3 regions of the Bacillus sp. AFS031507 genome follow, and region 3 is predicted to be linked to each of the others. Evidence: predicted binding sites of a transcription regulator. Region 3 holds the regulator's gene; each other region holds the start of a gene.
What was found. The regulator LexA, encoded in region 3, represses DNA repair genes until DNA is damaged. The targets are predictions, from matches to a motif close to CGAACATATGTTCG.
Positions count from the first base shown of each region.

Region 1: a site for LexA is predicted at 1,442-1,455, ahead of COE25_RS04680 (Y-family DNA polymerase). Genes of this name have one in related genera too.
Region 2: a site for LexA is predicted at 1,409-1,422, ahead of COE25_RS23660 (YolD-like family protein). Genes of this name have one in related genera too.

Region 1 is NZ_NUOW01000003.1:168,367-170,646, reverse strand. Features, by position in the region: gene COE25_RS04685 (YolD-like family protein) at 1-34, opposite strand, end outside; gene COE25_RS04680 (Y-family DNA polymerase) at 119-1,378, opposite strand; gene COE25_RS04675 (YqzH family protein) at 1,537-1,728, shown strand; gene COE25_RS04670 (SDR family NAD(P)-dependent oxidoreductase) at 2,062-2,280, opposite strand, start outside.
Region 2 is NZ_NUOW01000029.1:3,700-5,979, forward strand. Features, by position in the region: gene COE25_RS23655 (sugar efflux transporter) at 1-1,195, shown strand, start outside; gene COE25_RS23660 (YolD-like family protein) at 1,449-1,787, shown strand; gene COE25_RS23665 (hypothetical protein) at 2,270-2,280, opposite strand, start outside.
Region 3 is NZ_NUOW01000013.1:15,562-17,841, reverse strand. Features, by position in the region: gene COE25_RS12765 (hypothetical protein) at 1-48, shown strand, start outside; gene lexA (transcriptional repressor LexA) at 569-1,192, opposite strand; gene yneA (cell division suppressor protein YneA) at 1,350-1,673, shown strand; gene COE25_RS12750 (YneB family resolvase-like protein) at 1,686-2,280, shown strand, end outside.

The DNA.
Region 1 (2,280 bases), on a different contig from region 3:
ACGTCCATTTGATCCTTCCACGGTCGCGAATCATCCGCCTCTCCTTCTTTCTCAGTATTCAGCCTTAATTATTTGACTACGGTCTAGTTTTAACGCCGCTAAACGGGCACTTCCGCATTTATCTTTTATGTCCACCAACAAGTGTAGCCCGATGCTTAGCCGTTCCAGCAGCCGTATATGAAACCGCGCGCAACAAGGAACCTGAACCAAAGCGTCTGCGAACCGTATCCACCACATAGCCGAGCTCTCGCCTCTTATATGCACCCATGTCGAAAAGATCAAGCTGCAGCTCACGGTCATCAACAATATTACTGATGGCAATCGAAATCTGTCGTACCGTCTTCCCGGTGTAATGCTCATGAAATAATTCCAGACACACACGGTAAAGTTCCATCGTCACATTCGTTGGCTGGCCAATGCTTCTAGAGCGATGAAAACCGCCGCCAAATTCATCCTGGCTGTAGCCGACTCCGAGACTTATCGTTCTCCCTGCTTTTCGATGCGTCCTTGCCCGCCTTGCTACTTCCTCACACATTTCTAAAATGACCGTCTTAATTTCCGCTTCCTCTTTATAGTCCCTTAACAGAATTTGACTTTTTCCAAAGCTGATTTGTCCTTGGATAAGCGGTGCACCCAAATCAGAAAGGTCAACTCCCCAGGCATGATGATAAAGCTGGTTTCCCATGATACCAAATTTCTTTTCCAGCTTTTCTAAATCATAACGGGCTAGCTGACCGACAGTAAAAATGCCCATCCCATTTAATGTTTTTTCGACACGTCTGCCGATCCCCCACATTTCCCTGAGCGGTGACACATTCCAGAGCTTTGTCTGAACATCTTCATATGTCCACTCGGCCACTCCGCTTTTCTTGGCATCAAGATCAAGACATAGCTTTGCCAGTAACATGTTAGGGCCAATTCCAACGGCACACGGCAGTTGAAACTCCCGCTCAATATCATCCCTTATTTTTTTGGCAATCGTGTGAGCATCCCCCCACAAATGAATGGCACCATCGACTTTAATAAAGCTTTCATCGACGCTATAGACATGAATCGCTTCTTTTGGAACATAGCGGTTAAAGACACGAGAAATTTCGGTAGCAATCCGCAAATACGTTGCCATTTTTGGCTCAACAATTTGAATCCTGGGGTCTTGTGGAATCTCAAACATCCGGGAACCCGTTTTGATGCCAAATTCTTTTTTCATACGCGGCGAAGCAGCAAGGACGATACTTCCCTGCCGCTCTTTTTGACCAACCACCGCTAAATAACACTCCATAGGGTCAAGGCCCCACATAACAGCTGAACAGCTGGCATAAAAGCTCTTCATGTCCACACATAAAATTTTATTTTGCGGCAGTGCGCTGTAATCCACCATGGCATTCCCTCACAATCAGAATATCGAACATTCGTTCCTTTTTATTATATTCATTATCATAAGCGAATATGTGTTCGTGTTCAATGGAAATTTTTTGACACCGTTCTTTTATGGAAGTCGAGGAAAACATAGTATAATGGATAGTGAGGTGCATGTTTATGGATAAAAAATTGGTGGCTAAGATGATCAAAAATTGTTTTAAACAGTATTATGAGACGGGGACAATGCCTATTGGAGACAACGATTTGGAGAAGCTAAGCAATCAAATCCTTCAAACGAAAGCAGAGGAACCAACTGCAGATTTATACGAGATTGTGAATGATACGGTATATGAGTATTTAGCAGAGTGATACAAAAAAACCGCACTAGTGAAAAATTCACAGTGCGGTCGTGATGGACCAAACTTTCTTGATTAATTGTTGGAGAAACCAATATGTTCAATACTATTCTGAAAAATTTTCTTTTCGTGATATCAGTGCCAAGACAAAGAGTATGGTTATGATTACCTTTGAAATAAATCGGCAAAAATTTCCATTCAACCGTTAAATAGAGAGGCCGTCCAACGTAGTTCTTCTTCAATAAACTTAAATATGAGGTTGTCAATGATTCAGTTTATGAGTTTTTAACAGGATGACAGCAAAAAACAAAAAGCCTCTAAAAAAGAGGCCTAATTAACTTATAAACTATTTCTGATTAAATGCACGCTTGCCAAGGCGCTCAAACAGCCGCGGGAAGAGGACGTACACAACGCTTCCCATATTCATCCAGCGCGGCAAATTAATCTCCCTTGTTTTCGTCAGCATGCTGTCAACGATCTTCTGAGCGACGTACTCGGGCTTGAGCATAAATCTCTGCACATTTTTAACATACGTGCCTTGTTCATCGGCTATATTAAAAAAATC
Region 2 (2,280 bases), on a different contig from region 3:
TGCAATAAAAGGATATAGTTTATTCGTCATTTGTGTGCTGCTGGTTGGTATCGGAATTTCCATTACACAGCCATATTTATCCTTGTATGCTATAGAAGATTTGGGAATGAGTGTGGGAGCCTTTGGCGTTTTCATGGCAGTGAGTTCATTAAGCGGAGTGGTGGTCAATTCGCTAATTGCTAAACGATCGGATGGCGGGCTGGATCGAAAATGGTTGATTATAATAGCCATGATTTCATCTGCCTTGGGTTATGCTTCGTATTTAGTTTTGCATAACTTCATTATTCTGTTGATTGTGATTACTCTTTTTAATGGATTAGGGACTCCTGCCATGCCGCAAATCTACGCCTCTGCACAGGTATCCGCAAATGCAAGCCAAAATGATGATAAGACATTTGCGATGTCTACATTACGTTCCCTTGTATCTCTCGGATTCCTAATAGGACCATTAGTTGGTACATTTATTTTGGGGGCACTTGGATACAAGGGACTTTTTCTTGGGACATCCGCCATCTATCTATCGATCACATCTCTTGTCTTCCTGTTTCTGCAAAAACGAAAATCTGTTCAACGCAATGACAGGAAGATCAAAAGTATAGGCACCTTTTCACTTAAAAGCAGGCAAATCATGCTTCCGTTTATCTCCTTTATCTTTCTTTTTGCAGTCAATGCTATTAATGGAATTAACACGCCGTTGTTTATTGTAAATGAACTCCGTGGTACGCATACGGATGTCGCTTTAGTCGTGAGTATTTCTGCTGGTTTGGAAATTCCCATTATGCTTTTATTAGGTGCCCTGGGCAGAAACATATCGAACCATTCCTTAATTATGTTCGGTTGTTTTGTAGCTCTTATCTATTATACTTTCTTAAGTATATCGACCCAATCCTGGCAACTTATTGCAGCACAGCTTCTACAGGCAACGTATGTAGCGATTGTCATGGGCAATGGACTAAGCTATTTCACTAACTTATTACCTGGTTCACCGGGGATGTCCACAACGATTTATTACAACGGGTCCATCATTGGAAGGCTAGTGGGAAATATGGGTGGCGGTATGATTGCTCAGTTTATAGGATTTCGTCATGTTTATTGGGCGTGTCTCGCAATTGTGATTTTCTCGTTGTTTATCTTATGGAGAACCAAACCTCATGAGGAAGTCGAAATAACAACAGGACACACTGGGTCTGCGTAAGTAATTATATTTTTTAATTTTAAAAGGAAGTTAATAGTTGTCATTGATAAAATTGTTGCTTTAATACAATTATTATTAAAACAATTAGTAGGAACAAGAAGGAAGAATAGTAAGGAGGATTTACCTGCTGATTATGTTGCGAAATAAACAAGTATCAACTAATGATTTTAAATTTAGGACCTAAATTGGTCCTATTTATTTTTGTGTATCTACAGAACATTTGTTCGTATATAATGATTACGAGGTGAGTTATATGGCGATACGAGACCGCGGTAAAAAGAAATGGCAGTTTGCGTTTGGAATGCCGGAGTTAATTAAGGCACAGCGAGATCTATGGACCGACCAAGAGCGAATTATAAAGCCAATGATTGATGAATACGAGAAGGAAGAGTTTGACCGACGTATCTGCTATGCGATGGAGTACAACCTGTCGATAAAGATAACGATATGGTCTAACGGCTTTACATCAGATATAACCGGTCGCATTCATAACGTTGATCCCATATCGTACCAACTTCGGATTGAACTACTGGGAGGCGAGTTTCGGCGGATTAATTTCGAGGATGTTATAGGAGTGTCAGTCGTTGATTAAATGTGGCTCAAATTATCAAACTATATTGAAACCCTTTTCTGGAAAAATTCGTATAAAAATAAAGCAGATATGAAAAGGGGATGTCTTTCTCAGAACTGGCTGCGATAAAAGGGCAGTCTTTTTGTTAATATGCTAACGGGACAGAATAGTTGTTGAACAAGAAAAACTACCTCGATATTATCAGATTTGAGAAAAAGGATGAAACAAAGGGGGCAAGAAGATGAAAAAAGCAATAAAATGGATTATATTAATCATTGGAGCTTTATTTGGAGCAGTAGCATGGAATTCCAATGAAAAAGATAAAAGCGCCTAAATTGGCGCTATGTCAATCCAGCTTTTATCAGGAACGGGAATCTTTGGACCTTTATCAACAACAAGGAAAAACAAATCACAACCACTGGGAGAGTCGATTGAGATTTATGAAGGTAGTTTATGAATCTCGCCTACAAAAATGTAATTGTTTAATTTATTCTTAACTGTCGTCATTTGGGTG
Region 3 (2,280 bases):
CTTTTTAAGGTGAAACTATCTGAAATACAAGCAAGAATAGTGAATTAGGAAGATAAAGGAGTGGCGTATGGCTGCTCCTTTTTAGTTTGAATAATGCAGCTCTTCTGTCATAGAGACAACAGGAAACGACCTCATTGTTATTTCTTTGGAACGGTCACGTAGGCCGCCTCTACGTGCCCCAACTCTGTGAAATTGTTGTGTAACGGTCACGTAGGCCGCCTCTACGTGCCCCAACTCGTAGGAATTCTTCTGGAACGGTCACGTAGACCGCCTCTACGTGCCCCAACTCGTAGGAATTTTTCCGGAAAGGTGACGTAGTCCGTCTCTAGGTGCCCCAACTCGTAGGAATTCTTCCGGAAAGGTGACGTAGTCCGTCTCTAGGTGCCCCAACTCGTTGGAATTCATCTGGAACGGTCACGTAGGCCGCCTCTACGTGCCCCAACTCGTAGGAATTCATCTAGAAAGGTCACGTAGACCCACTCTACCCCGGCTTCTGTAATTCCTTCAGCTTGAGGTTAATTTGCACAACAAAAAAAGAGTCGGCACGTATATGCCAACTCTCTTAAACTTAATGAATATGTCGGTAAACCCCAATAACTTTACCTAAAATCGAAACATTCCTTAATATAATAGGGTCCATTGTAGAATTTTCCGGCTGCAGGCGTATGTAATCTTTTTCCTTGAAAAATCTTTTACAGGTGGCTTCATCTTCCTCGGTCATTGCTACAACAATATCCCCGTTATTAGCGTTTGGCTGCTGTTTCACAATTACATAATCCCCGTCTAGGATCCCAGCTTCTATCATACTCTCACCCATGATTTCTAACATGAACACTTGTTCATCTGCAGGTGCAAGACTTTCTGGAAGTGGAAAATACTCTTCCACATTTTCAATCGCTGTAATTGGGAGTCCTGCCGTTACTTTCCCAACCACTGGAACATTGACAACTGTATTTCTTGGTATATGTGCAGAAACATCTGCTTCTAATATTTCAATTGCTCTTGGTTTTGTAGGATCTCGTCTAATAAGTCCTTTACTTTCCAATCTTGCTAGATGTCCGTGAACAGTAGAGCTGGATGCGAGTCCAACCGCTTCTCCAATTTCCCTTACTGAAGGGGGATATCCTTTACTCTTAACCTCACTTTTAATGAAGTCTAAGATATCTTGCTGCCTCTTTGATATTTTAGCCATGATAAAATCCACCTCGCCTGGTTAATGTTGACTTTATTATAACATGTTCGCATTTTTTATACAAACATAAGTTCGAAAATATGGTTGACAACAAACAAACGTTCGATTTATAATGAAAATATCAAATCGAACATACATTCTTATAGAGGTGTTATTTATGAAAAAATTATGGAACAAATACTCCTATGCTATTACTCTTATTATTTTAAGTTGTTCACTTTCAATCATATTATCATTCCAACATCATTCGAACGCGCAAGATGATTATTTAAAGGTTACAATCTCAGAAGGAGATTCACTATGGGAAATCTCTGATCAATTCTCGGGTCAACATTCATTATCAAACAAGGAATTTGTTGCTTGGATAAAAAAGCATAATGAATTAGATGATGATCAAATTTTTCCTGGTGACGAAATTATCATTCCGGTGAGTAAAGAAGTCTCATCTACGAATGAATTTGCTAGCGCCGTTAGTGAATAGAAAGGAATTTTTATGAAAGCAATTATATACTGCCGTGTCAGCACAAATAAGGAAACACAAGAATCTTCGTTAAAGCGCCAGGAAGAGGAATTAACGCAACTAGCTAACACCTATCACTTTGAGATTGATAGGGTAATTAAAGAAAAGGCTAGTGGTTATGATTTCAATCGTGAGGGGATTTTTCAATTATTAGAACGAATTAGAGATAAGCAGGTACAAGCCATCTTAATTCAGGATGAAACACGACTCGGTAGAGGTAACGCCAAAATTGCACTCTTGCATTGCATATTAAAAGAAAATATTAAACTTTATAGTATCTCCCATAGTGGAGAATTACAGCTTTCAGAATCGGATTCCATGGTTTTGAACATCGTAAGTATGGTTGAAGAGTACCAACGAAAACTACATAATGCAAAAATCAAACGTGGAATGAAGCGAGCAGTCAAGAATGGATATAAACCAGAAAAAAACTTAAAAAATCTCGGAGAATCCTCTGGACGCGAGAAAATTGAGGTTCCAATTGGAGAAATTGTCCGATTAAGAAAAAATGGATTAATTTTTTCAGAAATAGCTGCTACACTTAGAGGTTTTGGCTATAACATTTCTA